Regions from separate parts of the Bradyrhizobium sp. AZCC 1578 genome, predicted to be linked through region 2. Evidence: riboswitches for the same ligand, from Rfam matches in the RefSeq annotation. Region 2 holds a riboswitch; the other holds the start of a gene.

Region 1 (14,538 bases), 450 kb from region 2:
CGGGTAGAAGCGCTCCAGCGCCGGATGGACCAGAAACGCCTGGCCGTCGTCTCGCGCATAATCGCCGGCGTTCGAAACCACGACGAAGTCGGGCCTCAGGGAAACGATCGCCTCCAGCGAGGCAAATCCGCCGAAGGTAAAGCCGAGATCGCCGGCGGCGCTGCGCAGCCCGACTTCGCTCAGCAGCGAACCGAGAAAGCTGTCGCTGCCCGCCACCCAGCCGCGCCGCGACAGCGGCAGCACGCGATAATGCCGCTCGGCGGCGGCACGGCGGGCGCGCGCCAGCGCGGCGTCGAGCCGCGCGATTTCGGCGGCCGCGCGATCGGGGTGCCCGGTCATGTCACCGACCTCGCGGATCTGCGCGCGGGCTTCTTCGAGGTTTCGCGGCACGGCGAGCTCGGCAAGATGAAGGCCCTTCGCCTTCAACAGCTCCCGCGTTGAGCGCTTGTCAAACGCACTGGCGATGACCATGTCCGGCTTGAGCAGCAGCACGTCCTCGGCCGCGCCTGACAGTACCGGATAGCGGCTGATGTCGCCCGCCTGCGATTGCCAGCCGTCGCGCGCGAAGCGGCTGAGGCCCAAAATCTGCTCGGGGTCGGCCAGTGTCAGCAGCAACTGATCGCTGCACACATTCATCGACACCATACGCGGAGGGCCGGCCGCGAATACTGCGCCGCCTGACATCGCCAACGCGGCGATCGCGACAAGAAAGCCGAACCGTCGCATCAGATATCCGCCCAGGGCACGATGACCGCCTCGTGCTGATATTCCGCGCGATAGGCGCTGATCCGAAACACGTCCGCCATCACCCGCTCCGATAGCCCCTCGCCTGGCGTGCCCCACGACACTAGATTGCCTTCCTTCAGCACCAGCACATGGTCGGCAAATCGGGCTGCAAGCCCGAGATCGTGCGTCACGACGATGACCAGCACGCCCTTGTCCGCGGTCGCGCGCAAATTCTTCATGACGTCGATCTGGTGCCGCGGATCGAGCGAGGCGGTCGGCTCGTCGGCCAGGATGATCGGCGCCTCCACCGCCAGCGCACGCGCCAGCGCGACGCGGCTGCGCTCGCCGCCGGACAGCTCGGTGACGCGGCGATCGCTGAACTCCATCACGTCGACCGCCTGCATCGCGCGCAGCACGGCCTCGGCGTCCTTTGGCGACAGCCGCGCCGGATCGGTTGCGCCATGCGGGTAGCGGCCGAGCGCCACGATATCGCGCGCCGGCAGCGGCCAATGCACGAGATGCCCCTGCGGCAGATAACCGAAGCGTTTGGCGCGCTCGCGGAGCGGCAGCGAGGCCAGCGCATCGCCGCCGACCGCGATCTCGCCTTCGGAGGGGATTAGGCCGGCCAGCGCTCGCAACAACGTCGTCTTGCCGGCGCCGTTCGGGCCGACCAGCGCCACCAGGTGTCCGGCCGACAGCGCCAGCGAAACGTCCTTCAGCACGACGCGGCCGGCAAGCCGCACGCCGATCCCCGTTGCGGTCAGTAGCGCCGCCTCGCTCATGCGACGCCTCCACCGAGCGCGCGGCGTTCGCGCATGATCAGATAGAGGAAGAACGGTACGCCGATGATCGAGGTCAGCACGCCGACCTTGATGTCCGACGTCGAGGGAATGATGCGCACCGCGATGTCCGCCGCCAGCAGCAGCGCCGAGCCGGCGAGTGCGCTCGGGACCAGCAGACGCCCGGGGTCATGGCCGATCAGGGGCCGCATCAGATGCGGCGCAACCAGGCCGATGAAACCGATGGTGCCGGTGACGGCGACCGCGCCGCCGACGCCGAGCGCGACGCCCGAAATCACGAACAGCCGCAGACGCCCCACATCGACGCCAAGGCTCTGCGCGGTTTCCTCGCCCAGGCTCAGCGCCCGAAAGGCATGGCGCTGGCTGAACAGCATCAGGGCGCCGGCAATGATGAAGGGAAATGCCAGCATTACATGCTGAAAGCTACGATCCTCCAGCGAGCCGAGCAGCCAGAATGCGATCTCCAGCACCAAGAAGGGATTGCTGGAGAGGTTCATCACCAGCGCGGTGGCAGCGCCTGCAAAGCTCGAAATCGCCAGTCCCGACAGAATGAGGATCAGCAGCCCGGCGTTGCGGCCGGCAATCGAGAGCAGCACGAACACCGACGCGAATGCTGCGACGATCGCCGCGACCGGGAGCGCATAGGAGCGCACGTCGGCGAGCCCGAGCGCAATCACCAGCACGGCGCCGAACGCGGCCGATTGCGGCGCGCCGAACAGCGAGGGCGAGGCCAGCGGATTGCGGAGCAAGCCCTGCAGCGACGCGCCCGACAGCCCGAGAATGGCGCCGATCGCCAGCGCCAGCAGCGTCCGCGGCAGGCGGATTTCCCGCACGATCACCTGCGCCACCTCGCTGCCGCCGCCGAACAGCGCTTCCGCCACCGCAAGCGGCGACAGCCGCACCGGACCGATACCGAGCGAGATCAGCATCAAGAGCACCACGAGGGCAGCAAGCGCTGCCGTCGTGCCGATCCGCCGGCGCGCGGCTTCCTCATTGGTCACGGTTACGGCCTCAACACTCATCGATCGTCCTAAAGCAGGTTTACCCGCCCCGGTACAGGTGGCGGGCAGGCGTGCTCATGCGGCAAAAATAGCGCACTCGTCCAGTGAGGATCGCCGGACGCCCCGGGGCGCATTGACTCGGACTTTGACAAACTTCTACCATAGTTCCCGACGGTTCCCATTTTGGGGATCAAAAGGGAATGCGGTGCGGGGAAATCCCCCAATTCCGCGGCTGCCCCCGCAACTGTAAGCGGCGAATCCTTCGTCATAAGCCACTGGGCATCTCGGTCCTGGGAAGGCGACGATGGGGTAACGACCCGCGAGCCAGGAGACCTGCCGTCAGCCGTGGTCACACGCGAAGATGTCGGTCGGGGAGTACAGACATTAGCTTCACCTGAGCTGCTGAAAGCACATGGTGAGACTTGGTTCGCTGTGACGTGCCACTGACGTCATACCGAGGTCCAAGTCATGTCTTTCACCAACACAGCCACGCGGCGCCGCCGCTTTTGGCTCACCAGCAGCTTCCTGATACCCATCTCGCTTGGCATTTCCGGCGCACAGGCGCAGCAAACGGCGCCCGAGCAACTGCCACCGATCGAGGTAACCTCGCCCACTGACGCGAACCGGACCCGCGCCAAACCGACCTACGATGAAGGATCGACCTCGCGCCGCATCGTGCCCGCGGCTGCGCCGTTGACCGGCACGCGACCTGCGGCGGGGACCGGCTCGAACGTCGCATCGCAAAGCGCCCCGCAAGGCGCGGGCGCAGGCGGCGGACGGCAGTTCTCCGGCATCGTCGGCACGGCGTCGACCGTTATTACCGCCGAAGAGATCGCGCATTCGCCCGCACAAACGTTGCAGGAAATCATCGCGCAAACGCCGGGCGTGCAACTGACTAGCCTGTTTGGCGGCGTCAACGGCGCCAAGACCAGCGTCGACCTCCGCGGTTTCGGCGCTTTCGCGACCTCAAATACCCTGGTGCTCATCAACGGCCGAAGGCTCAACGACATCGACATGGCCGGCGTCGATTTTTCGACCATTCCGCGCGATTCGATCGAGCGCATTGAAATCACCCGCGGCAACAGTGGCGCGGTACTGTATGGCGACAACGCGGTCGGCGGTGTCATCAATATCGTCCTGAAGAACGGCGTCGGCGGCCCACCAGTCGCCATTCGAAGCGAGGCCGGCGTCGGCTCGTTCAATCAACGACTTGCGAATCTCTCGGCCACGACCAATTACGGACCGTGGTCGACATCGTTCTATGGCAATGCAATCAAGTCCGACGGCTATCGGGAAAACAATGCGCTCGACCAGCGCAACGGGGTCGGCAATCTCAATTACTCCACGCCCGACCTCAAGGCCTTTCTCACGGTGACCGGTGACGACCAAAAGCTCGGATTCCCCGGCGGCCGCTTAGTCGATCCCTCGATCGGTCTCAACGAACTGGTCACGAACCGCCGGGGCGCCGCCACGCCGTTCGATTACGGCAATCAGCAGGGCGCCAGCGCCACCGCCGGTTTCACAAAAACGCTGTGGAACGGCGCCGAACTCATCGTCGACGGCGGCGTGCGGAAGAAGGATACGCAAAGCGGTTTCTTCGGTGCGGTACCGTTTGCTTCGCCGCTGCCGAGCTTCTCCTCGACCTATAACGATGCGGCACTGCAGACCTGGTCGATCACGCCGCGACTGAGTGTCAAGAACTCGATACTCGGGATGCCCTCACAGATCCTGACCGGCATCGATTATTACGATGCGACGTTCAACCAGGAACGCGGGGCGTTCAAAGGCCTTCCGCCCACCCACATCTACGATCTGTCGCAACAGTCGGTGGCGGGCTATTGGCAGCAGACCGTCGGTCCGCTGCCGACGACGGATTTCTCCTACGGCGCCAGGATTCAAAATACCAGCCTGAGTGCCCGGGATCGGTACGACCCCAACGCGCCCGGTTGCGCCATGTTCTTTAACTGCAGCGCTCAGGCCTTCCCGTTGGACAGCAACGAAACGCAATATGCGCTGCATGCTGGCCTCGAGCATCGCTTCAATGGCGTATTCTCGGTGTTCGGCCGCGCCGCACGCGCGTTCCGCACCCCGACCGTGGACGAGCGCGTCGCCTCGGGTCCGGCATTCGACCCCTTCTTCACCCCGCTGCCCGGCGACTTCAATTTGAAGACCCAGACCTCGCACGACATCGAGGGCGGCTTCCGCATCAAGAGCGGTGCCTTCCAGATGCAATCGAGCATCTACAACATGGACCTCGAGAACGAGATCCATTTCAATCCCGTGCTGTTCCACAACTTGAACCTCGATCCCACCCGCCGCTACGGCTCCGAGACCAGCGCTTCGCTGCGCGTCAGCGACAGCGTGCTGCTGCGGGGTGGCGTCGCCTATACGCGCGCTGTCTTCCGCGAGGGTGCGTTTGCGGGGAACGACGTGCCGCTGGTGTCGCGCTACACCGCGAGCGGCGGCGTGACCTGGAACATCTGGCAGAACTATCTGGTGTTCGACGCCACGGTGCGCGCCTGGAGCGAACGCTTCATGGACAACGACCAGGCCAACACCCAGCGCCGCATTCCGGCAGACGCCACCGTCGATTTGAAACTGAGCGGCGCCTACGATCGTTTCTTCTGGTCGGTGGGCGTGAACAACCTGTTCAACGCGCTCTATTACGACTACGCCATTGCGAGCTCGTTCACGCCCGGCCGTTTCTCGGCCTATCCGCTGCCCGGCCGCACCTTCATGGTGAAGGCTGGCGCGACGTTCTGACCGATATAGCCGGTTCGGCTTATGTCGAACTCGACATAAGCCGAACTATGTCGAGCACGAAGTTATGTTGCGACGGCCATCCGGCCCCTGACCGTTAAGGGTCAAAGGGGCAGGTCGCTTTACATAACTAATTGCCTGCTGCCGCTGTCCCCGTGAGAATATTCGCGTGGAGCTTTCGCGGACAGCGCCTCCGGCCAAGCATGCAAACGTCCAGCCGATTGCCGCCGCGCCCGAGCTTTCTTCCGTCGCTCCGCTGAAGGCGCAGCGACGCCAAACGAGAATTGGACTGGCCGAGAATCCATGAATTGGCACTTCTACCAGTCTTGTAATTTCTTACGATACTAGGATGGCAATGTTCGCCAACACGGTCATGCAAGCCACGGTCCTTAGTCTGGAACATGGGAGGCCGAAATGCCTCGAACAAAAACTCTTGCCCCCACGCTGGAGCTTCCTTCCGCCGTCCCGCTGATGGCGCTTTCGACCGGTTTCTGGGCCTTCAAGACTCTGGCCGCTGCGCACGAGTTGGACCTCTTCAGCCGCCTTGCGGGCGGCGCCGGCATCACGGTTGCCGGGCTGGCGGAAGCCCTCGGTCTGCATCCACGTCCGGCCGAGATGCTGTTGACCGGCTGCGCTGCACTCGGGCTTTTGGAGAAAACGGACGGCCGTTATCGCAATACGCCGTTAAGCGAAGCCTATCTCGTGCGCGGGAAACCGTATTACTTCGGTGGCTTCGTGCAGATGGCTGACAAGCGGCTCTACGCGGGCTGGGGGAGGCTTACAGAGGCGCTGCGCACGAACCGGCCAACCACGTGGGACCCGGCAGTGCAATCCTCGATGTTCGACGGCGAGGATCCGACGATGCTGGCACTCTTCTGGGAGGCGATGCATTCGCTCTCCACGATGACCGCGCGCAAGCTCGGCGAAGCCGTGGATCTCAGTCATTTCCGCCGCCTTCTGGACATCGGCGGTGGATCCGGCGCGTACGACATCGAGCTTTGCAAACAGTATGGGGCGCTGCGTGCGACCGTGTTTGACTTGCCGCATGTGGCCGCGATCGCCGCGGGAAAGATTACCGAGGCCGGCTTGACCGACCGCATCGAGACCGCCGGCGGCAACTTCTTCGAACAGCTTCCCGGGGATCACGACGTGCATCTCCTGTCGATGATCCTGCACGATTGGGACGAGGCGAAGAACCGCGCCCTGCTGCGCCGGTCCTTCGAGGCTTTGCCGAGCGGCGGCGCAGTCGTCATCAGCGAGCTTCTCGTCAATAACGAAAAGACCGGGCCGGCGCCGGCTGCGCTGATGAGCCTCAACATGCTGATCGAGACGGAAGGGCGGAACTACACGCCGGCCGAATACTCGGCGTGGCTCGAGGAAGCCGGATTCCGGGACATCGAGACGGTCTGGTTCGACGCACCCGCCGCAAACGGCGCCGTGATCGGCCGTAAGCCGTAACTCAAGGGAGGCCTCATGCGGCGATGACGCGAACGCAGGTTGCCATCATCGGCGGCGGTCCCGCCGGTCTACTACTCTCCCACATGCTCGCCCGCAACGGCGTCGACAGCATCGTGCTGGAGCGGCAGAGCCGCGGCCATGTGCTCGAGCGCATCCGCGCCGGGGTGCTGGAAGCGGGAACGATCGAACTCTTGCGCGAGGTCGGCCTCGGCGCACGCATGGATCGGGAGGGACGTGTCCATGACGGCTCGGGCATCGCGTGGGAAGGCAAGCCGCACTTCTTCATCGACACCCGCAAGTTCACCGGCCGACCGATGATGTCCTATGGCCAGACCGCGATCACCGAGGATCTCTATGCCGCGCGCGACGCGGCTGGCGGCGTCGTGATCGATGACGCGGCAAACGTCGCGCTGCACGAGCTGACGTCGGACCGCCCGCACGTGACCTACGAAAAGGGCGGGCAGACCCGCCGGATCGATTGCGACTATGTCGCTGGCTGCGACGGCCACCATGGCGTGAGCCGGCAATCGATCCCGGCGTCGGTGCTGCGCACGTTTGAGCGCGGCTATCCGTTCGGCTGGCTCGGCATCATGTCGGAGACGCCGCCCTATCCGGAGATCTGCTATTGCTATCATTCGCGCGGCTTCGCGCTCGCCTCGCAGCGCAGCCCGATGCTGAGCCGCTACTACATCCAGTGCGATCTCGACGCCCGCATCGAGGACTGGCCGGACGACCGCTTCTGGGAGGAATTGAAGGCGCGCTGCCCGAAGGACATGGCCGACAGCATCGTGACCGGTCCCTCGATCGAGAAATCGATCGCGCCGCTACGGAGCTTTGTCGCCGAGCCGATGCGCTATGGTCGCCTGTTTCTGGCGGGCGACGCAGCGCACATTGTCCCTCCCACAGGAGCGAAAGGTCTCAACCTCGCGGTCTCCGACGTGTTCTACCTCTCGCGCGCGTTGACCGAGGCCTTGAAGGCCGGCCGCACCCACTATCTCGACGGCTATTCCGATATGGCGCTGCGCCGGGTGTGGAGCGCCGAGCGCATGTCGTGGTGGCTGACCACGTTGATCCACCAGTTCCCTAATGAAGCGCCGTTCGACCGGCGCATGCGCGAGAACCAGTTCGATTACCTTCTTGCGTCGGAGCGTGCGCAGGCATCGCTCGCCGAGCAGTATGTCGGCCTGCCATTTGAGAGCTGATGCCGCGAGCGCTACGCTTCGCTGCCGCAATCGCTCGCAGCGCCTTATCGGCAGCGGGGCCCGCACGAACTCTGGAATCGAAGGACACTGGCAACTCGTTGATTCCAGTGTGGCTTGGTTCAGAAGTCCGTATGTCCGACTCGCCGCGAGAATGGTGCGGACTTCTGAACCGCCACACTAGTGATGCACACGAAGCCTGTTGACCACATGCAGAAGAACAGCCGTCTTATGCGACTGCCGGCCCGCATCTAGGAGTCTGGTGACCGGACTGATCGCCGCAGCCTCGACCGCCTTGATCCTCTCCAGCACCTGGGCACCTGCGCAGGAGGTGAAGGTCGGCGTTCAGTTGCCTTATACCGGCGTGGGCGCGGAGAACGCGCAGCAAATCGATCGAGGTCTTGATCTCTACCTCAAGCTCAACCCCCGACAAGGTCAAGCCATACACGATCAAGCTGATCAGACGCGACGCCAAAGATCTCGCCGGCGCCAATGCGTGTGTCGCGGTGCAGGAGCTGCTGACCCAGGACAATGTCGATATCCTCACCGGCTGGTACGATTCGCCGAGCGCGATCGCCAGCGCGCCGCTGGTCAACGCAGGAAAGAAGCCCGCGGTGATCCTGAACGCAGGCGCAGCGCACATCCCGAACCTCTCGCCCTATTATGTCCGCGTGTCGTTCAGCAATTGGCACGCTGGATTCTCCATGGGCGAGGCCGCCGCTAAGACACTGCAGGCGAAGACCGCGGTGGTCGGCTATAAATCAGCCAGGACAGCAAGTTGCAAAGGATGGGAGAGGCAGCGGCCGGGCTTGTCACCGCCTACCACTACAATGCCGAAGAAGGAATACGGTGCCGACGCAGTTCCGGACTTCTTCGCCGTCGGCGGCTACGACGGCATGGCGGCAATCGTGCACGCGATCCATGCAACGAACGGCAAAAGCGACCCAAGCGAGGCGCTTGCGGCGCTCAAGGGCTGGACGCATGACAGCCCACGCGGGCCGATCGAAATCGATCCGGTTACGCGTGACGTGGTGATGAACGAGTATCTCTCGGAGGGGATCATGCAGAACGGTCGTCTGCATCAGAAGGTGATCAGGACCATCGAGCGCGTCAAGGATCCGTGCAAGGAGCTGAAGATCGATCCGTGCCGCCCCCATTGAGCACGTTGCGCAGCGATGACCGCGTTGGGTATCGGTCCGTTTCAGCCGTAACCGATTGTCCGAATCCCGAAATCACCCCGTAACCTGGCCTGCTGAGATTTGAAGCTGCGAACTAACCGTCAACACTGAGGAATGCGCCATGCTCAACCATCTCCAGCGCGCTGCTGCGCGCACGACAACGCTTGCCCGCCAGCCCGGTTCGATTTCGGGCGAGACAAAGCTGCGGGCGGTCGATCAGCCGATTGCCGCCACGCTGGAGCTTCCTTCCGCCGTCCCGCTGATGGCGCTTTCGACCGGTTTCTGGGCCTTCAAGACTCTGGCCGCTGCGCACGAGTTGGACCTCTTCAGCCGCCTTGCGGGCGGCGCCAGCATCACGGTTGCCGGGCTGGCGGAAGCCCTCGGCCTGCATCCACGCCCGGCCGAGATGCTGTTGACCGGCTGCGCTGCACTCCGGCTTCTGGAGAAAACGGACGGCTGTTATCGCAATACGCCGCTCATCGAAGACCGGCTCGACCTGCCGTGTTCCCGCAACCTTTCATATCAAGGCAGATTCTGTCAGAAACTGCGCCATTTTCGACCGAAAATAACATCCTCTGCGCGCCGATCCGTGGTAAATGGGCCACAGACCGCTCGACGATATCAGTCGTGATTTCAGAGGTATGACATGAATGATGAGCCGAAGAGCGCCGCCGAGCTGAAAGAAATGAGGCTCAACCGCAAGCGCGCCCAGGAAGTCGACGGCATCAAGGCGATGGCCGAGATCGCGGCTGCCGATATTGCGATCCGCCAGCGAACCGAGAAGCTGCGCGCGCTGCGCCTGGCAAAGGAAGCGGCCGACCGTGCAAATCCGCCGGAATCGAAGGTCAAGGGCAAGACCAAAGCCAGGATTGCGAAAAGAGGCTGACTTGAAATGACGAAAGAGGATCGCGATCGCGCCCAGGCGCGCTTCGACAAGGCGGCCAAGGCCGTTCAGGACGCCAAGTCCGGCAAAGCCGAACGCGACGCAGCGGCGAAAGCCGTGCTCGACAATATGGCGAAGCTGAAGGCGTTGCGGCTTGCGCGCGAAGCAGCCGAGCCGCAACGTGCGCCCGCCGCAAAGGCCGCAAAGAAGGCGCGCAGCAGCACAAAGCGGGCCGACGAGAAGCCGGTGGCCCTGTCCGAGTGGCTGGCGAGCCAACAGAACGGCGGACGGCGAACCTGAGATCGGCCGATCGAACTCGAAGATTCGGCGTTACGCCGGCCCCGGCCAATCGATCATCGATCGCGTCTTGTTCTCGGCATCGTAAACCTGCACCTGAAGCATCTGGAAGCGGTTCTTCAACGCCATGCCCGCTTCCTCAGCCGCCTCCACCGTATCGTGATGCGACTTGAAGTGGCCATCCACGACCAGCGAATAACCGGCGGTCGGAGCCTTGTCGGCGCGGAGGATCTTGCGCTGTTGCGGTTCATCGAGCGCAATGCGGGGCTTCTTCATACTGGCTCCATGTGATGCCCTTCGAGCTGAAGCCGCAAAAAGGGCGGGAAGAAACGTTTGACCGGCGCTAGGATATCTTCCGGGCGCGATTAGATTGAGGTCATGCCGTTACCCTGAGTCGGCATGCAGCGCAAACGCCGATTGATCCGGCGAGAATCATCACTTTGGTGAAATCATATGGGCGGAACAGGCAGGAAGAACAGCGAGCCTCCGAAACAAGGCGATGCCAAGCCGAAGAAGCCACCGCGCCCGCCGGTTGAGGAGGAGGAGGACTACGAGGACGGCGACATCGCTACGCCGAAGCGGGACCGTTATGGCCCCGACGATGAGCCGTTGTAGCCTCATAAAAGTTGTCATCGCCCGCCAACGGGTCGCGCGAAGGCGCGCCCGATGACAGGCTCCGGGGCGGGCGACCCAGTACGCCACGGCCTTTCTGCAGAACATCAGCGCTGCGGAGTACCGGATCGCCCGGTCAAGCCGGACGATGACGAGCTGTGTTGGTAGAAGCCTTCGCTTTCAATCACCCGAATACTCGCTGCATCGAGCAGATGCGCGCCAAAGCCGCCGCGTGCTAGTTTGACCGCCAGCTTTGGCGAAACCAGCAGCGCGGCTGCCGTCAGCGCCAGCGGCACGGCGCTGATCCAGTCCGACTGCACCGGTGTGAGTTCTTCGCTGCTGCTGGCATAAGGCCCGCGCGCCGCAGCGAGATGCAAGCATTCCCTGAGAATGTCGGGCCGCGTTCCGCCGCGCGCCGCACATCCGAGCAACGCCTGCATCGCCAGGTGCGTGAGCACGCCCTCGCGGCTTGCAAGCAACGGAGCCGGCGTCTCGCCCAGCGAGATCAGAAGCAAAAGTCCGACGAGGTCGACGCCGGAGCGATAGGCATTCATCGGCTCGACCAGCCGCGGATTGCAATCGATCAGCAATGGCGCGGTATCGACGTCCGGCATGATGTAATCGACCGATAGCGCGCCGTGCCAATCGAGCGCCCGGCCGATCTGCTCGACGTAAGCGCGAACGACCGGCCGGCTCACGCTCTGCTTGATCGCCTCGCCGCCACCAACACCCGCCGCGATCTGCCGATAGGCATGAAAGCCGAGCATCCGGCCGCGGCAGAATACCGATTGCGCCTTCTCGGTAGTGCCTACGACGAGGTCTTGCACCAGCACCTCACCGGCGAATGCGTCGCTGTCCTCGAGATCGTGTAGCGCGCGGGTCAGGTCGTCCGCGCTGCGCACGAACCAGATGCCCCGGCTGGCGGTGCCGACAGAAGTCTTCACGACGGCCGGATAGCGAACCGCATCGCGCACCCCTTGCGCGGATTGCACGATGCGCGTCGGCGGCTGCGGCAATCCCAACCGATCGAGCAGCCGGCTGAAGCCGGCCTTGCTATGCGCCTCGCGATAGCTCTCGAAGTTCGGCAGCGCGAGACCGGCGCGGCCTTCGATGCGCTGCGCGACCCGCGCAAACAAAAATCCCTGCTCGTGCGTCGGCAGCAGCACGTCGAATTTTCCGCCGGCCAGTCGCTGCTCGACGAAGGTCAGGTAACCGGCGGGGTCGTCCCGCAGTCCAGGGCAGCGATGAAATTTGCGGACGAAGCGCGAGAACCGCGATAGACACCAGGGCGAGGGATCGCAGACCTCGACGTGATGGCCCGAAAGACCGAGAATCGTAATGGCCTCCCGGGCCGAAGTCGAGGAACCTTCGGAGACCAGTACCCGGAGCGGTGTTGCGGGATCAGGCATGCCGGATCATTGCCGCGTAAACCGCCTTTGTCTCCTGATTTAATGGCGGCATTTCGTGCGCCCTGCCCTGCGCCGGGGCAGCCATGCAGCGGCATTCATGGACAAATAACGGCCTGCCTATATTTTCAGCCCCGCCCAGCCGGGCCACAAGTTTCACAGGATTTTTGAGCTGACATGGTCGACATTCTGGCCGCACCGCAACAAGCCAAAGTGGACACCTCGCTGCGCACGCTCGCGGCGATTTCGGTCGCCCATTGGGTCAGCCATTTCCATCTGTTTGTGCTGCCGATGCTGTTTCCGTTCCTGAAGGAGCAGTTGGGCGTCGGCTACATTGAGCTCGGCTTCGCGCTCACGGTGTTCGGCGTCGTCTCCGGCCTGACGCAGGCCCCGATCGGTTATCTCGCCGACCACATTGGCGCGCGAAAAGTGCTGCTGATCGGCCTCACCGTCGGCGGCCTCGCGCTGATCATGCTTGGCCTGCACCTGAGCTACGTCTCGCTGATCATCTCGGCCGCGCTGCTCGGCCTTGCCAACAGCGTTTATCACACCTGCGACTATGCGATCCTGTCGACGCATATGGATGAAGCGCGGATGGGCCGGGCGTTTTCGGTCCATACCTTTGCGGGTTTCCTTGGCGGTGCGGTGGCGCCCACGATCATGCTCATGCTGGTGACAGCCGTCGGCGGGCTCGGCGCGCTGATCGTGGCCGGTGCGGTCGGCCCTGCGGCAGCGCTGCTATTGATCGCGGTCAGGATTCCCGATGCCAGTTCGGCCGATCGCAAGGCCGATGACCCTGCAGCGCCGCAGCAGAGCATCGTGACGCCTGCGATCATCGTGCTGACGATCTTCTTCATGCTGCTCGGCCTGTCCAGCGCCGGCATCAGCAATTTCGGCGTCGTTGCGCTGATGAGCGGCTTTGGCGTGACGTTCTCGGCCGCCAACGTCGCGCTGACCGCCTATCTCGGCGCCAGCGCGGCCGGCGTGCTCGCCGGCGGCTATCTCGCCGACCGCACCACGCGGCATGGCAATGTCGCCGCTGCGTGCTTTGCCATCAACGCCGTCATCATAACAATCATTGCGACGATCAATCTGCCGTCGGTGGTGCTGACCGCCGCGATGGGGCTGGCCGGATTCCTCGGCGGCGTCATCGCCCCTTCGCGCGACATGCTGGTGCGCAACGCGGCTCCTGCGGGCGCCGCGGGCCGCGCCTTCGGTATCGTCTCCACCGGCTTCAATTTCAGCGGCATACTCTCCCCGCTATTGTTCGGCTGGATCATGGATCAGAACCTGCCGCATTGGGTGTTCGGCGCCTCCGTCGCCTTCATGTTGCTGACGGTCCTGCTGGCGCTGGTGACCGACCGCAAGCCTGCGGAACCCACCAGAACGTAACAGCATCGGTCTTTTATTTTGACGCGTTTTCTTCACGCGAACCGGCGGCCACCCCCGGATCAAGTCCGCTCGAAAGCGCTTTGATGCATTCCTGAACCTCATCCCCGGCGGTTGACAGTGTCCGGGGACGCCGGATGATGCGTCAACAAAAGCCAGATCCGGGATGGAAGCCATGACCTCGACCCCCGACCTCGTGATCCGCGGCGGCACCGTTGCCGATGGCAAGGGTGGCGACTTGTTCGAAGCCGACGTGGCGATTGCAGGCGGCCGCATCACCGAAGTCGGCAAGATAGCGGCAAAGGGCAAGGAAGAAATCCACGCCAAGGGCAGACTGGTTACGCCAGGCTTTGTCGACGTCCACACACATTATGATGGCCAGGTCACCTGGAGCCAGGACATCACGCCCTCCTCGCAGAACGGCGTCACCACAGCGATCATGGGAAATTGCGGCGTCGGCTTCGCGCCGTGCCGACCGGCCGACCATGTCCGACTGATTCAATTGATGGAAGGCGTCGAGGATATCCCCGAGCCGGTGTTGAGCGCCGGCATCCCATGGGCATGGGAGAGCTTTCCGGATTACATGGAGTGGCTGTCGAAGAGAAGCTTCGACATGGACATCGGCGCGCAACTGCCGCACGCGGCTTTGCGCGTCTATGTGATGGGCGAGCGCGGCGCGCGCCGCGATCCCTCGACATCAGACGACAACAAGGCGATGGCAGCACTGGCTGCTGATGCGGTGCGATCAGGCGCGCTCGGCTTCTCGACCTCGCGCACGCTCAACCACCGCACCTCGACCGGCGATTTTACGCCGACGCTGAAGGCCGGC
Region 2 (14,538 bases):
AGGCCTTCATGTGTTCGCGTGATAAGGAATTCACCATCAAGGGTACCGAGAACTGCCTGGCGCGTGGCTATGACCGCACCGGGTTCTTCGAGGTCGATACAGGCGAACAGCGAGCGTGGACAGTGCAATTGACAGAAGCCAACGAGCAGCCCGCGCAGCGCGTGCCGGGAATTCCAGGAACAATGGGACCGGGAGGCCCCGGCGGGGTTCCCGGCCTGTCCAATCCGCCGGCCGGACCGGGTCTGCCGCCAGCCCCGGCGCCCAAGCAATGAGACGGCTTCGTCGTATCAAGATTCTCGCAACCCTCGGCCCGGCATCGTCCGACAGCGCGATGATCCGGAAGCTGTTCGAGGCGGGTGCGGACGTGTTCCGCATCAACATGAGCCACACGCCGCACGACAAGATGCGCGAGCTGGTCAATACCATCCGCAATGTCGAGAGCAGCTACGGCCGTCCGATCGGCATCCTCGTCGACCTGCAGGGACCGAAGCTGCGGCTCGGCGCGTTCACCGAAGGTTCGATCCAGTTGAAGAACGGCCAGAGTTTTGTACTCGATTCCGACAAAGCGCCGGGAGACAACAACCGCGTGCAGTTGCCGCATCCGGAAATCCTCGCAGCACTTCGGCCGGGCCATGCGCTGCTGCTCGACGACGGCAAGGTGCGGCTGATCGCCGAGGAAACCACGTCCGAACGCGCGGTAACGCGCGTGGTGATCGGCGGCAAGATGTCGGACCGCAAGGGCGTCAGCCTGCCCGATACCGACCTGCCGGTGTCGGCGATGACGCCGAAGGATCGGGCCGATCTCGAAGCAGCCCTGGTGACCGGTGTCGACTGGATCGCGCTCTCCTTCGTGCAGCGCGCCGAGGACGTCCATGAAGCCAAGCGGATGATCCGCGGCCGCGCCGCTGTCATGGCCAAGATCGAAAAGCCGCAGGCGATCGACCGGCTCGCCGAGATCATCGATGCTTCCGACGCGCTGATGGTGGCGCGCGGCGACCTCGGCGTCGAGCTGCCGCTGGAGCGGGTGCCGAGCCTGCAGAAACAGATGACGCGGATGGCGCGCCGCGCCGGCAAGCCGGTGGTGATCGCAACCCAGATGCTGGAATCGATGATCCAGGCGCCGGTGCCGACGCGCGCCGAAGTCTCCGACGTCGCGACCGCGGTTTATGAAGGTGCCGACGCCATCATGCTGTCGGCTGAGTCGGCCGCCGGCAAATTCCCGGTCGAGGCGGTTTCGACCATGAATCGCATCGGCGAAGAGGTGGAGCGCGATCCGACCTATCGCTCGGTGCTGTCGGCGCAGCGGGCCGAACCGGAGAATACGGTCGGCGACGCCATCGCGGACGCCGCGCGGCAGATCGCCGAGACGCTGGAATTATCCGCGGTCATCTGCTGGACCTCATCGGGCTCCACGGCGATCCGCGTGGCCCGCGAGCGGCCGAAGCTGCCGGTGGTGGCGATCACGCCGAACCTTGCGACCGGCCGCAAATTGTCGGTCGTCTGGGGCGTGCATTGCGTGGTGGCGGAAGATGCGCACGACCAGGACGACATGGTCGACCGCGCCGGCTCGATCGCGTTTCGTGACGGCTTCGCCAACGCAGGCCAGCGCGTGATCATCGTCGCCGGCGTGCCGCTTCGCATCCCCGGCACCACCAACATGGTACGCATCGCCACTGTCGGTGGGGAAGGCAAGCCGGAGAAGTGATGGCGCGTAGGTGATGGCGCGGCCGTCAGCTCCCGCCGTCCTTCCGGGGCGCGCGCACGCGCGAACCCGAAAATCCAGAGCTTGTGGCGCGAGAGATTCTCAGGTGCGCAATTGCGCACCATAGTTCGCCGCTTCGCGCCGCCCCGGAATAACGGAGAACTACTGCAGCTTCGCGTCCAGCGTGATCTTCGTGTTCAGAAGTTTCGAGATCGGGCAGCCCTCTTTGGCCTTACCCGCCAGCTCCTGAAATTTCGTGTCCTCAGCGCCCGGAATCTTCGCATTCAGCGTCAGATGAATCGAGGTGACGGCGAAACCATCGCCCTGTTTTTCCAGCGTCACGTCTGCCTTGGTTTCCATGTGCTCGGCGGTGAGCTTGGCTTCGCCTAGAATCAGCGACAGCGCCATGGTGAAGCACGCGGCGTGCGCCGCGCCGACCAGCTCTTCCGGATTCGAGCCGGCTTTGCCCTCGAAGCGGCTCGAAAAGCCGTAAGGATAATCATTCAGCGCGCCGCTCTTGGTCGAGATCGCGCCCTTGCCGTCCTTGATGCCGCCCTGCCATTTGGCGGACCCTGATGTCGTGCTCATCGCATGCTCCTGATCGCGGGTTGGACCGTCGATAAGCCGCAGCGTGGCAAATGGTTGCGACACAAATGGTTGCGGCAAAGGGCGTGTCGCAAAGGGGGAGGGTTTCTAGGCCCCGACCAGCGCCTTTGCCGGCAGCACCGCCTGCACCACGAGGCCGCGGGCGCGGGCATCCATCACGCCGACGGCGCGTAGCGCCAAAAGTGTGACCGTCTGCACGGCGTCGCGCAGCTTCGCGGGGTCATCCAGATTCTCGGGCGCCAGCGGGCCAACCAGCGATTCATGCAGCGCACCGAGCAGCGCGGTGGCGGCGAGCGCGGTATCCTGCGCCGGCAAATGGCCGGCGCGCACCGCGGCGTCAATTCTGGCAGCGATCTCGCCGGAGATTTCGCGGCGGCTGGCAAGCCGCGACACCGAGACGTCGACATCAACGGGTTCGGCCAGAATGCCCCAGGCGAGCTTGCGCTGCGACAGCACATGTACGGCAACCGTGGTGACGGCGGCGGCGAGCGCCGACGACGGTCCCGGCGCCGCATCCGCCGCGCGGCGGATCGCGGCCAGTTCATCCCGCGAGACCTCGGCGATCAGTTCGGAAATCAGTTCGGCCTTGGAGGGGAAGTAACGATAGACGGTGCCGGCCGCGACATTGGCGCGGACCGCAACCGGGGCGATCTGCACCGCCGCCATGCCGCCTTCGGCCGCAGCATCCCGCGCCGCCGCCAGTATGGCGCTACGCCGCGCCGCCAGTCGCTTTACGACCTGATGGGTTCGCCGATAGACCATGGCGCGTTTTCCGTCCCCGGCGCGCCCTCGAGCCCCGCGGAGCCTGCCAGAACGCGCACACCTTCAATGTCTTGAGCGATAAGAAGCGCTATCGCTTTGAAGAAGTGAACAACTATTCACGGCTGATGACAAGACGGTTTTGCAACGCGGATCTGCAGAGGTTTTGCCGGCGGGGCTTGCGAGCTATTTGCCTCAACACTGGCCGGTTTGGCATGCGCCGGGTTCCCCGCGTTCGCGGGGACGGCGTGTTGGGAGGGTATGGCTTCCCCTACTCCCAGCTCAGCGCACCGCCGTTCTGGTACTCGATCACCCGCGTCTCGAAGAAATTCTTCTCCTTCTTCAGGTCCATCGCTTCCGACATCCAGGGAAACGGATTCTCGGTCTCGTCGAACACCCGCTGCAGCCCGAGTTGCGCGCAGCGGCGATTGGCGACGAAGTGCATGTAGCTCTCGCACAGCGCCGCATTCAGCCCGAGAAACCCGCGCGGCATGGTGTCTCGCCCGTAGGCCGCTTCCAGTTCGGCCGCCTCGCGCACCATGGCGCGGACTTCGTCCTGGAACGCCTTGGTCCATAGATGCGGGTTTTCGATCTTGATCTGGTTGATGACATCGATGCCGAAATTCAGGTGAATGGACTCATCGCGCAGGATGTACTGGTACTGCTCGGCGATGCCGACCATCTTGTTGCGGCGGCCGAGCGAGAGAATCTGCGCGAAGCCCGTATAGAACCACATGCCTTCGAATATGACGTAGAAGGCGACGAGATCGCGCAGGAACGCCTGGTCGGCTTGCGGCGTGCCGGTCCTGAAATCCGGATCGTCGAGATGCTGCGTGTGCTTCAGTGCCCAGGCCGCTTTGTCGGTAATCGACGGCACCTCGCGATACATGTTGAACAGCTCGCCCTCGTCCAACCCCAAGCTTTCGACGATGTATTGGAAGGTGTGGGTGTGCACCGCCTCCTCGAACGACTGCCGCAGCAGATATTGCCGGCACTCCGGATTGGTCAGATGGCGGTAGATCGCCAGCACGATATTGTTGGCGACCAGGCTTTCGGAAGCGGCGAAGAAGCCGAGGTTACGCTTGATGGCGCGGCGCTCGTCTTCCGTCAGCCCGTCGCGCGATTTCCACAGCGCGATGTCGGCCTGCATGGAAACTTCTGTAGGCATCCAGTGATTGTTGCAGCCGGCGAGATATTTCTCCCAGGCCCATTTGTACTTCAGCGGCAGCAATTGATTGACGTCGGCGCGGCAGTTGATCATCCGCTTGTCGTCGACAGATACGCGTCCGCCGCGACGATCTATCATGCCGAGGCCGGTTTGTTCGGCCTGGGTAACGGATTGCACCACGACGGGCGGCGGCGTCTGACGCGGGGATGCGGATGGTTCGGACCAGTCGAGCATTGTGATTTCCTCTTGTTCTTGCTGCTTACTGGCAGGCTTCGCATTCGGGATTATCGATCGAGCACGCCACCGCACCGGTCAAATCCGGCGCGGTGGCGGCCGGCGCGACGATGAAGGGGGCTGGAGCCATCATCGCCGCGGACGCGACGCTGTTGAGCTTGCCGTCGGTCCCCCGGAGCGTGGACTTTTCGACATGCGTCGCGCTGCGCGAGCGCAGGTAATAGGTCGTCTTCAACCCGCGCGCCCACGCCAGCCGATAGAGCGCATCGAGCTTCTTGCCGCTAGGGTTGGCGATATAGAGGTTGAGCGACTGCGACTGGTCGATCCATTTCTGCCGGCGCGATGCTGCCTCGATCAGCCAGGCGCTGTCGATCTCGAACGCGGTGGCATAGAGCGCCTTGAGGTCGTCGGGAATGCGATCGATGGCCCCTAAGCTGCCGTCGAAATATTTGAGGTCGTTGACCATCACTTCGTCCCACAACCCGCGCGCCTTGAGGTCGCGCACCAGAAATTCGTTCACCACGGTGAAGTCGCCGGACATATTCGACTTGACGTAGAGATTCTGGTAGGCGGGCTCGATCGACTGCGCGACGCCGCAGATATTGGAAATCGTCGCGGTCGGCGCGATCGCCATCACGTTCGAATTCCGCATGCCGGTCGCCTTGACGCGCTCGCGCAAGCTATCCCAGTCGAGTGTCATCCCGCGGTTCATCGCGAGACTGCCGCGGGCTTCCGCCAATAGTTCGATCGAATCGATCGGCAAGATGCCCCGGCTCCACAGCGAGCCATCGAACGACGGATACCGCCCGCGCTCGGCCGCCAGATCGACGGAGGCCGAAATGGCGTAATAAGAAATCATCTCCATGCTGGTATCGGCGAACGTTACCGCCGCATCTGAAGCCATCGCAATCCGCATCGCCTGCAGCGCGTCCTGGAATCCCATCAGCCCGAGACCGACCGGGCGGTGCCGCAGGTTCGAACGCCGCGCTTCGGGGATGGTGTAGAAATTGATGTCGATGACATTGTCGAGCATCCGCATTGCCGTCGTCACACTGCGTTGCAGTCGCGCCTCCTCCAGCCGGCCTTCCCGCACATGATTGAGCAGGTTGATCGAGCCGAGATTGCAGACGGCGGTCTCGTCATCCGACGTATTGAGCGTGATTTCCGTGCAGAGATTCGAGGAATGAATCACGCCGGCATGGCGCTGCGGCGAGCGCAGATTGCAGGGATCCTTGAACGTGATCCAGGGATGCCCGGTCTCGAACAGCATGGTCAGCATCCTGCGCCAGAGATCGGTGGCGCGGATCTGCTTGAACACGCGGATCTCACCCCGCGCCGCCTTTGCTTCGTAAGCTGCATAACGCTGGGCGAACGCCTCGCCGTAGAGGTCATGCAGATCGGGCGCCTCGTCCGGCGAGAACAGCGTCCATTCGCCGTCGGCCTCGACGCGCTGCATGAACAGGTCCGGCACCCAGTTCGCGGTGTTCATGTCATGGGTGCGGCGGCGATCGTCGCCGGTGTTCTTGCGCAGGTCCAAAAATTCCTCGATGTCGATGTGCCAGGTTTCGAGATAGGCGCAGACCGCGCCTTTGCGCTTGCCGCCCTGGTTGACGGCGATCGCGGTGTCGTTGGCCACTTTCAGAAACGGCACCACGCCCTGGCTTTCGCCATTGGTGCCCTTGATGTGCGCGCCGAGCCCACGCACCCGGGTCCAGTCGTTGCCGAGCCCGCCGGAGTATTTTGCGAGCAGCGCATTGTCCTTGACCGACTTGAAGATGCCGTCGAGATCGTCGGCGATGGTGGTGAGGAAGCAGGACGACAATTGCGGCCGCAGCGTGCCGGAATTGAACAGCGTCGGGGTCGAGGCCATGAAGTCGAACGACGATAGGAGATCGTAGAACTCGATGGCGCGCGCCTCGCGGTCGATCTCACGGATCGCCAGTCCCATCGCGACGCGCATGAAGAACGCCTGCGGCAGCTCGATGCGATTGCCGTGCACATGCAGAAAGTACCGGTCGTACAGCGTCTGCAGACCCAGAAACTGGAACGCCAGGTCGCGTTCCGGCTTCAGCGCGACTGCAAGCTTTTTCAGGTCGAAGCGGGCCAGATCGGGATCGAGCAGTTCGGCCTTGATGCCTGCCTTGATATAGGCTGGAAAGTACTCGCCGTAGCGCTCGGCCATCTCGGCCTGCGACGCGCTGGTCGGCGCATCATGCACGAAAGACAGCACCTCGGTGCGCAGCTTGTCGAGCAAGAGCCGCGCGCTGACATAGGCGTAGTTCGGCTCCTGCTCCACCAGCGTGCGCGCGGCCATCACCGCCGCCAGCGCCAGTTCGTCCTCGCTGATGCCGTCATAGAGATTGCGCTGCGTCTCGGCGAGCACCGCCGTGGCGCCGACTCCCTCGAGACCGGCGCAGGCTTCTTCGATGATCAGCGTCAGCCGCGCGATGTCGAGCGGGACCTGCGCGCCGCTGGCCAGCGTGACACGTAACGAGGGCTTCCCCGATGGCTGGGCGGCCTTGGCCACGTCCTGTCCGGCGCGCTGGCGCGTGCGTTCCTCGCGATAGAGCACATAAGCGCGCGCGACCTTGTGGTGCTCGCTGCGCATCAGGGCGAGTTCGACCTGGTCCTGCACGTCCTCGATATGGAAGGTGCGGCCCTCGCTCATCCGGCGCGACAGCGCGCCGACGACGTCCGAGGTCAGTTGCTCGACGATTTCATGCACCCGGCGGGAGGCCGCCGCGCCATGTCCCTCGACCGCCAGAAACGCCTTGGTCATCGCGACCGAAATCTTGCTCGCGTCGAATTTCGAAACCGTGCCGTTGCGGCGAATCACCTGCATCGGCGGCTGCGCTTCCGAGGCGGCAAGCGATTCGGGGCGCAGTCGGATGAATGGAGCGACGTTGGCTTCGCGATCGGGAGAGAGTGACATCAAGAGACCCCGTGATGGTGTTGGGGCCGGATGTCGGAGAAGACGCTGCTTCAAATGCGCGGCGAGAAACGCCGGCATGAGTCCGCAAGCGCCGCCGGGACACCCCGCCCGTGGACGTTTTTTTCGGTGTCGCGGCAGGTCTCCTGGCTCGCAGGTCGCCGTCGTTCCCGTGTCTTCCCAATGCGATGCCGCATCAGTGACGTAAGATTCGGAAACAACTCACTGCTTACAGTTGCGGGGGCAGCGCCGGATTTTCGCGGCAAATACGCGATACACCGGCTTCCCTCTTAGCCACCATGTGTTGGGTCATGGCGGACCGTGACTGCTATATTTGGTGCGATTTGAACGAACGTGTCAATGGGGGAGCGGGCGATGTGCAAGAATTTCGGCGACGGAACCCCGCGGCTGTGAACAACGATGACAACGCGCCGGTGAATGTCGCCGAGTTGACGCGCCTGCCGCGTTGCCGATAAGTGGACCCGTCGTGGTTCTTCGGGAGACGTTCTTCCGAAGCTAAGAGGGAAGCCGGTGCGGCCGAAAAGCCAAAGCCGGAGCTGCCCCCGCAACTGTAAGCGGCGAGCCGCTGTCCAACAAAGTCACTGAGACCTCGCAAGGTTTCGGGAAGGCCGGACAGCAGCACTGACCCGCGAGCCAGGAGACCTGCCTCGACAACATACACGTCCTCGGGCGGGGTGTCCCGGTGGTGCGGTTGCGATTTTCCGCGCGCGCTCTGCCGTTCGCGAAAATCCAGACGTGTCACTTCGGCCTTTGCCCCCAACTTTTGGGGTTAAGCCAATGTCTACTTCCAATGCTACTTCTTCCAAAGCTACGTCTACTTCCACCATCTCCACTTCTTCGCTTCCCGTTGCCTCCCTCGGCGCGCCGCGCATCGGTCCGCGCCGCGAGCTGAAATTCGCTTTGGAAAGTTTCTGGTCGGGCGCAACCGACGAGAAGGCGCTGATCGAAACCGGCGTGGGGCTTCGTGCCGCCAACTGGGCGCGCCAGAAAAAACTCGGCGTTAGCGTGATCCCGTCGAACGATTTCTCGTTCTACGACCACGTGCTCGACACATCAGTGATGGTCGGCGCAATCCCGGAGATCTATCGCTGGAACGGCGGGCCGGTCTCGCTTGCGACTTACTTCGCGATGGCCCGCGGCGCGCAAGGCAAGCCGCATGAGGCGAGTTGCGGGCATGCCGGTCACGGACATGACGATGCGCACGGCGTGCCGGCGCTCGAGATGACAAAATGGTTCGATACCAACTACCACTACATGGTGCCCGAACTGACGAAGGATCAGAAATTTATCCTCGCCTCGCGCAAGCCGATCGAGGAATACGAGGAAGCCAAGGCGCTGGGCTATCAAACCCGCCCCGTGCTGGTCGGCCCCGTCACGTTTCTCAAACTCGCCAAGAGCAAGGATGCCGGCTTCAATCCGCTGTCCCTGCTTGATCGCTTGCTGCCGGTTTACATCGAGGTGCTGCGCGAACTTGCCTACCGGGGCGCGGAATGGGTGCAGATCGACGAGCCGTGTCTCGTGCTCGATCTCGATATCGTCGCCCAGCAGGCGTTGCATCATGCCTATGCGGAGATCGCGAGCGGCGTGCCGCAGCTCAAGATCATGCTGACGACCTATTTCGGCGCACTCGGCGCCAACCGCGACACCGCGATATCCCTGCCCGTCGCCGGCCTGCATCTCGACCTCGTGCGCGCGCCGGAGCAGATCGACGACCTCGCCGGAGTTCCTGATAACCGCGTGCTGTCGCTCGGAATCATCGATGGCCGTAACATCTGGCGCGCGGATTTGAGCCGGCTTCTCGACCGGCTCGAGCCCGCAATCGCCAAACTCGGCAAGCATCGTGTGCAGATCGCCCCCTCCTGCTCGCTGCTGCACGTCCCGATCGATCTGGCGCTGGAGACCGGGCTCGATCCCGAAATCAAGAGCTGGCTCGCGTTTTCGGTGCAGAAGCTCGAGGAACTGGCTACGCTCGGAACAGTGCTGGCCAGTGGGCGCGCAGCGGTCGAGGCCACGCTGAAAGCCTCGGACCAGGCGGCGACCTCCCGCAAGGTCTCGCCGCGCATTCACGATGCGAAGGTAACGGCACGCGTTGCCGGCATCAATGAACCGATGCGCTTCCGCTCCAGCATCTTCGCTGAACGCGCCACCGTTCAGCGCGAGCGCTTCAATCTGCCGGCGTTCCCGACCACCACCATCGGCTCGTTCCCGCAAACCGCCGACGTCAGGAATGCTCGCTCCGCTCACGCCAGGGGTGCCCTCACGGACGAAGCCTATAAGCTCTATCTGCAGAATCAGACCGCCCGCGCCGTGCGCTGGCAGGAAAATATCGGGCTCGACGTTCTCGTGCATGGCGAGTTCGAGCGCAACGACATGGTGCAGTATTTCGGCGAACAGCTCGCAGGCTTTGCCTTCACTACGCACGGCTGGGTGCAATCCTACGGATCGCGCTACGTTCGCCCGCCTGTGCTATTCGGCGACGTCTCGCGCCCAAAGCCGATGACGGTCGAGTGGTGGCAATATGCCCAGTCGCTGACGAAAAAGCCGATGAAGGCGATGCTCACGGGGCCCGTCACCATTCTGAACTGGTCGTTTGTCCGCGACGACATTCCGCGCAGCGAAGCCTGCCGGCAGATCGCGCTCGCGATCCGCGACGAGGTCGCCGATCTCGAAGCCGCCGGCGCTGGCATGATCCAGATCGACGAGGCTGCGCTGCGGGAGGGCCTGCCGCTGCGCAAGTCCGAATGGAAGGTTTATCTCGACTGGGCCGTCGACGCCTTCCGCCTCTGTTCGTCCGGCGTGCGCGACGAAACGCAGATCCACACCCACATGTGCTACTCGGAGTTCAACGACATTATCGGCGCGATCGGCGCGATGGACGCCGACGTGATCTCGATCGAGACCTCGCGCTCGAAGATGGAACTGCTCGATGCATTCAGGGATTACCGCTATCCGAACGAAATCGGCCCCGGCGTCTACGACATCCATTCGCCGCGCGTCCCCGAGATCGGCGAGATGACCGGCCTGCTGAAGCTGGCGCGAGAGCGGCTCCAGGATACCCAGATCTGGATCAATCCGGATTGCGGATTGAAGACCCGCAAATGGGAGGAGGTCCGACCCGCGCTCGCCAACATGGTTGCCGCGGCACGCGAATTGCGGGCGATGGCGTAACCTGCCCGCCCCGTCTCTCATCAAGGCAAATCAAGGAGGACGTCATGCGCTTCTGGATCGAATGTACGCGATTTGAGACGGGGCAATCTACCCACATCAACATTGCCCTCGTCGGCAGCATGTGGCGCGACGGCGAGCGCACGGTGCTCGCCTTTGTCGGCGGCGATGGGCAAAAGGTCGAAGTGGTCGAGACGCCGGAACACATTCTGGCCGTACACCTCGGGGCGCCGGCCGCGGCGCCATGAAGGTTCGAAGTCAATCCCGGTCTGCACCAGATGCTATTGGCCCGCGTCTATTCGCGACAAAGGGGCCGATCACAAGCACAAAAAAACGCGGCGTCACCGCCGCGTTTTCGTCGTTCAGAACTGACCGCCGCTTACGCCTGGGGCTGCGGCTCCAGACCCGGGTCCGGATCGGGACGCGGGCGCGGCTTGCCGGCCGGGGGTACGGCAGAAGCGCGCGGCGCGCTCGGCTCCAAGACCGATTCGCGGTTGGGCTTCTTGCCCTTCAACAGATCGATGATCTCGTCGCCGCTCAGCGTCTCGAATTCGAGCAGGCCCTTGGCCAGTGTCTCGAGATCCTCGCGCTTCTCGGTGAGGATCTTGGTGGCCTCGTTGTAGCCTTCCTCGACCAGCCGCTTGATCTCCTTGTCGATCTTCTGGACGGTCGCTTCCGAGGCGTTCTGCGTGCGCGACACCGACATGCCCAAAAACACCTCGTCCTGGTTTTCGCCGTAGGACACGGTGCCGAGCTCTTCCGACAGGCCCCAGCGCGTCACCATCATGCGCGCCAGCCGCGTCGCCTGCTCGATGTCGGAGGCCGCGCCCGAGGTGACCTTCTCGCGACCGAAGATCAGTTCTTCCGCGACGCGGCCGCCCATCATGATGGCGAGGCGCGAGGTCATCTGCTCGAGCGACATCGACAGCTTGTCGCGCTCGGGAAGCTGCATCACCATGCCCAGCGCGCGGCCGCGCGGGATGATCGTCGCCTTGTGGATCGGATCGGTCGCGACGACGTTCAGGCCGACGATGGCGTGGCCGCCCTCGTGATAGGCCGTCAAGAGCTTCTCTTCCTCGGTCATGACGAGCGACTTGCGCTCGGCACCCATCATCACCTTGTCCTTGGCCTCTTCGAACTCGGCCTGCGTCACCATACGCTTGTTGCGGCGGGCAGCCGTCAGCGCCGCCTCGTTGACGAGGTTCATCAAGTCGGCGCCGGAGAAGCCCGGGGTGCCGCGCGCGATGGTCTTGAGGTTGATATCGGGCGCCAGCGGCACCTTGCGAACGTGAACTTTCAGGATCTGCTCGCGACCGACGACGTCCGGGTTCGGCACCACAACCTGGCGGTCGAAACGGCCGGGACGCAGCAGCGCGGGATCCAGCACGTCAGGCCGGTTGGTCGCGGCGATCAGGATCACGCCTTCATTGGCTTCAAAACCGTCCATCTCGACCAGCAACTGGTTGAGCGTCTGTTCGCGCTCGTCATTGCCGCCGCCGAGGCCCGCGCCGCGATGACGGCCGACCGCGTCGATTTCATCGATGAAGATGATGCAGGGTGCATTCTTCTTGGCCTGCTCGAACATGTCACGGACACGAGAGGCGCCGACGCCGACGAACATTTCGACGAAGTCAGAACCGGAAATGGTGAAGAACGGCACGTTGGCTTCGCCCGCGACCGCCCGCGCGATGAGCGTCTTGCCGGTGCCGGGAGGACCGACCAGCAGCACGCCGCGCGGAATCCGTCCGCCGAGGCGCTGGAATTTTCCGGGGTCGCGCAGGAATTCGACGATCTCCTGCAGGTCCTGCTTGGCTTCGTCGACACCCGCGACATCTTCGAAAGTGACGCGGCCATGGGCCTCCGTCAGCATCTTGGCGCGCGACTTGCCAAAGCCCATCGCCTTGCCGGCGCCGCCCTGCATCTGGCGGGACAGGAAGATCCAGACGCCGATCAGCGCGATGAAGGGCAGCCACGAAACGAGCAGCGACACGAACCAGGGCACGTTGTCGCCGGGCGGCTTGGCGGTGATCGAGACCTTGCCGTCATAGAGACGCTTCACCAGCGTCGGATCATTCGGTGCATAGGTCTGGAACGAGGAGCCGTTGGTAAAGGTGCCGTGGATTTCCGGCCCCTGGATCACGACGTCGCGCACGCGGTTCTGATCGACCTCGCTCAACAACTGCGAAAACGTGATGTCCTGCGAGGACGTACGCTGACCCGGATTCTGGAAAAGCGTGAACAATGCCAACAGCAGCAAGACAATGATGACCCAGAGGGCGAAGTTGCGCAGATTGGCGTTCATTGATCTTCCTTCGTGGTCGCGCGGATCGCGGCCCTATGTCCTTGGTAGTAACCCTAGAATATTCCTTGGGTAGTGAGGCGAGAATCCCCGGTCCACTGCACCCAATCTAGGTGGCGCCCGGGTCAATGCCAAGGGAACCACACGGGACTATTTAACGCATCTTAACGCGATTCCCGGTCAAAAAATGGCGCAAAAGGCCAGTGTTTTTCCGGGGTGGTTAAGGCTCTCCGTCCCGACATTGCGGATATATTGGGAGATAGGAACGCTTCTCACGCCCGGCTACCCCGCGGCGGCGCTGCATCGACATAAATTCGGCCTCCGGTAAGGCTGATCGCGGCCCCGGCAAGCGTCTGCTTCAGTCTTGATTGCTTTTGGCCGTTCGCAATGGCGTTGTCCAGCACTGCCAGCAGCGCCTCGACCTTGCCGAGTTCCGCAGGTCCTTCGTGACCGGCCCGGTCAATCGCGCGCTTGAGCAGCCGAAGCCGGATTTCCTCGGGCAGACCGGCAAACGCCTGGGCATCGAACCCGAAGCGCGTGGCATCATCGCGATCTCTCACCGCGAGATAGCGCTCGGCGCCGTCGGCCAGCACTTCAATCGCGGCATTCGCCCGCGCCAGCCTTGATGCCAGCCGCGCCAGATTTCGGCTGTCACCGCCCTCCTCTGCCAAAGCCGGCATCAATGCACGCAGCCGCGGCCGCGTGAAACTCACGTCGCGATTGGTGGGATCATCGGCAAAGGCGATCTTTGCCTTGTCCAACGTCGCAACGAGCCGGGACTTCGGGATGTCCAGCAACGGCCGCGCCAGCCACACGCCCTCTCGCTCGCTCTCGCGCGCCATCGCCGCGAGACCGGCGATGCCGCTGCCGCGCAGCATCCGCATCAGCAGTGTCTCGGCCTGGTCGTCGCGGGTATGCGCGGTCAGGATGTGCGTCGCGCCGCTCGCCCGCGCAGCTTTCGCCAGCAGGCGATAGCGCGCCTCCCGCGCTGCGGCCGGCAAGCCGGTCTTCGGCTTGGCGCCGGTCCAGCGCAGCGTGCGATGGGGCAGATCGAGCGAGCGGGCGAGACGCTTGACCTCGCGCGCCTCGCGGGCGGCCTCCGGCCGCAAGCCATGATCGACTGTGACGGCGATCAACCGCGGCCCGCGCAACAGCGCACGGCGCCAGCGAGCGGCAAGCCACATCAGGGCAAGGGAATCGGGCCCGCCGGACACCGCCAGCACGAGCGCGGGCGCGGCCTTCCAGTGCGCGAACAGCTCTTTCGCTTGCTGTACCGAGATCGGCGCGTGGTCGTCATCAGGCATGGCATCGCCAGTCTATTCGAGACCGATGGCGGCCTCGACCGGCTTATGCTTTAGCACTTAACCCGCTTTTGCTCACGATCGACGGCGGCTTTGACGCCGGCAGATGCGCGCGGATATTTCCGCGTCACCTCGCCGAGCGCTGCGCAGGCGGCTTCCTTTTCCTTCAGCGCCGCCAGCGACTGCCCGAGCCGCAAGAGCGCGTCCGGCGCCTTGCCTGATTTGTCGAACTTGGTGGTCACGCCGAGGAACGCTTCGGCGGCGTCGCGATATTGCTGGCGCTGGAAATAGCTTTCGCCGAGCCAGTATTGCGCATCCCCAATCAGCGGATCGCTCGGATATTTCTGCGCAAAG

Evidence for each region. Region 2 has a riboswitch for cobalamin ahead of V1290_RS14645 (ribonucleoside-diphosphate reductase subunit alpha). Riboswitches for the same ligand answer to the same signal wherever they lie in the genome.
Region 1: linked by a shared signal. The riboswitch ahead of V1290_RS16775 (TonB-dependent receptor) and the one ahead of V1290_RS14645 (ribonucleoside-diphosphate reductase subunit alpha) in region 2 are both predicted to bind cobalamin.

What each region holds. Positions count from the first base shown of each region.
Region 1 is NZ_JAZHRZ010000001.1:3,513,430-3,527,967, forward strand. Features, by position in the region: gene V1290_RS16760 (ABC transporter substrate-binding protein) at 1-726, opposite strand, end outside; gene V1290_RS16765 (ABC transporter ATP-binding protein) at 726-1,508, opposite strand; gene V1290_RS16770 (FecCD family ABC transporter permease) at 1,505-2,548, opposite strand; cobalamin riboswitch at 2,683-2,882, shown strand; gene V1290_RS16775 (TonB-dependent receptor) at 2,996-5,290, shown strand; gene V1290_RS16780 (methyltransferase) at 5,759-6,745, shown strand; gene pobA (4-hydroxybenzoate 3-monooxygenase) at 6,769-7,947, shown strand; gene V1290_RS16790 (ABC transporter substrate-binding protein) at 8,346-9,104, shown strand; gene V1290_RS16795 (methyltransferase family protein) at 9,244-9,753, shown strand; gene V1290_RS16800 (hypothetical protein) at 9,769-10,008, shown strand; gene V1290_RS16805 (hypothetical protein) at 10,015-10,305, shown strand; gene V1290_RS16810 (hypothetical protein) at 10,336-10,578, opposite strand; gene V1290_RS16815 (hypothetical protein) at 10,756-10,917, shown strand; gene V1290_RS16820 (hypothetical protein) at 11,022-12,323, opposite strand; gene V1290_RS16825 (MFS transporter) at 12,498-13,712, shown strand; gene V1290_RS16830 (N-acyl-D-amino-acid deacylase family protein) at 13,885-14,538, shown strand, end outside.
Region 2 is NZ_JAZHRZ010000001.1:3,059,323-3,073,860, forward strand. Features, by position in the region: gene V1290_RS14620 (DUF1036 domain-containing protein) at 1-272, shown strand, start outside; gene pyk (pyruvate kinase) at 269-1,705, shown strand; gene V1290_RS14630 (OsmC family protein) at 1,865-2,290, opposite strand; gene V1290_RS14635 (TetR/AcrR family transcriptional regulator) at 2,396-3,070, opposite strand; gene V1290_RS14640 (ribonucleotide-diphosphate reductase subunit beta) at 3,339-4,469, opposite strand; gene V1290_RS14645 (ribonucleoside-diphosphate reductase subunit alpha) at 4,495-7,401, opposite strand; cobalamin riboswitch at 7,518-7,737, opposite strand; cobalamin riboswitch at 7,870-8,083, shown strand; gene metE (5-methyltetrahydropteroyltriglutamate--homocysteine S-methyltransferase) at 8,245-10,587, shown strand; gene V1290_RS14655 (hypothetical protein) at 10,632-10,832, shown strand; gene ftsH (ATP-dependent zinc metalloprotease FtsH) at 10,964-12,886, opposite strand; gene tilS (tRNA lysidine(34) synthetase TilS) at 13,156-14,187, opposite strand; gene ybgF (tol-pal system protein YbgF) at 14,238-14,538, opposite strand, start outside.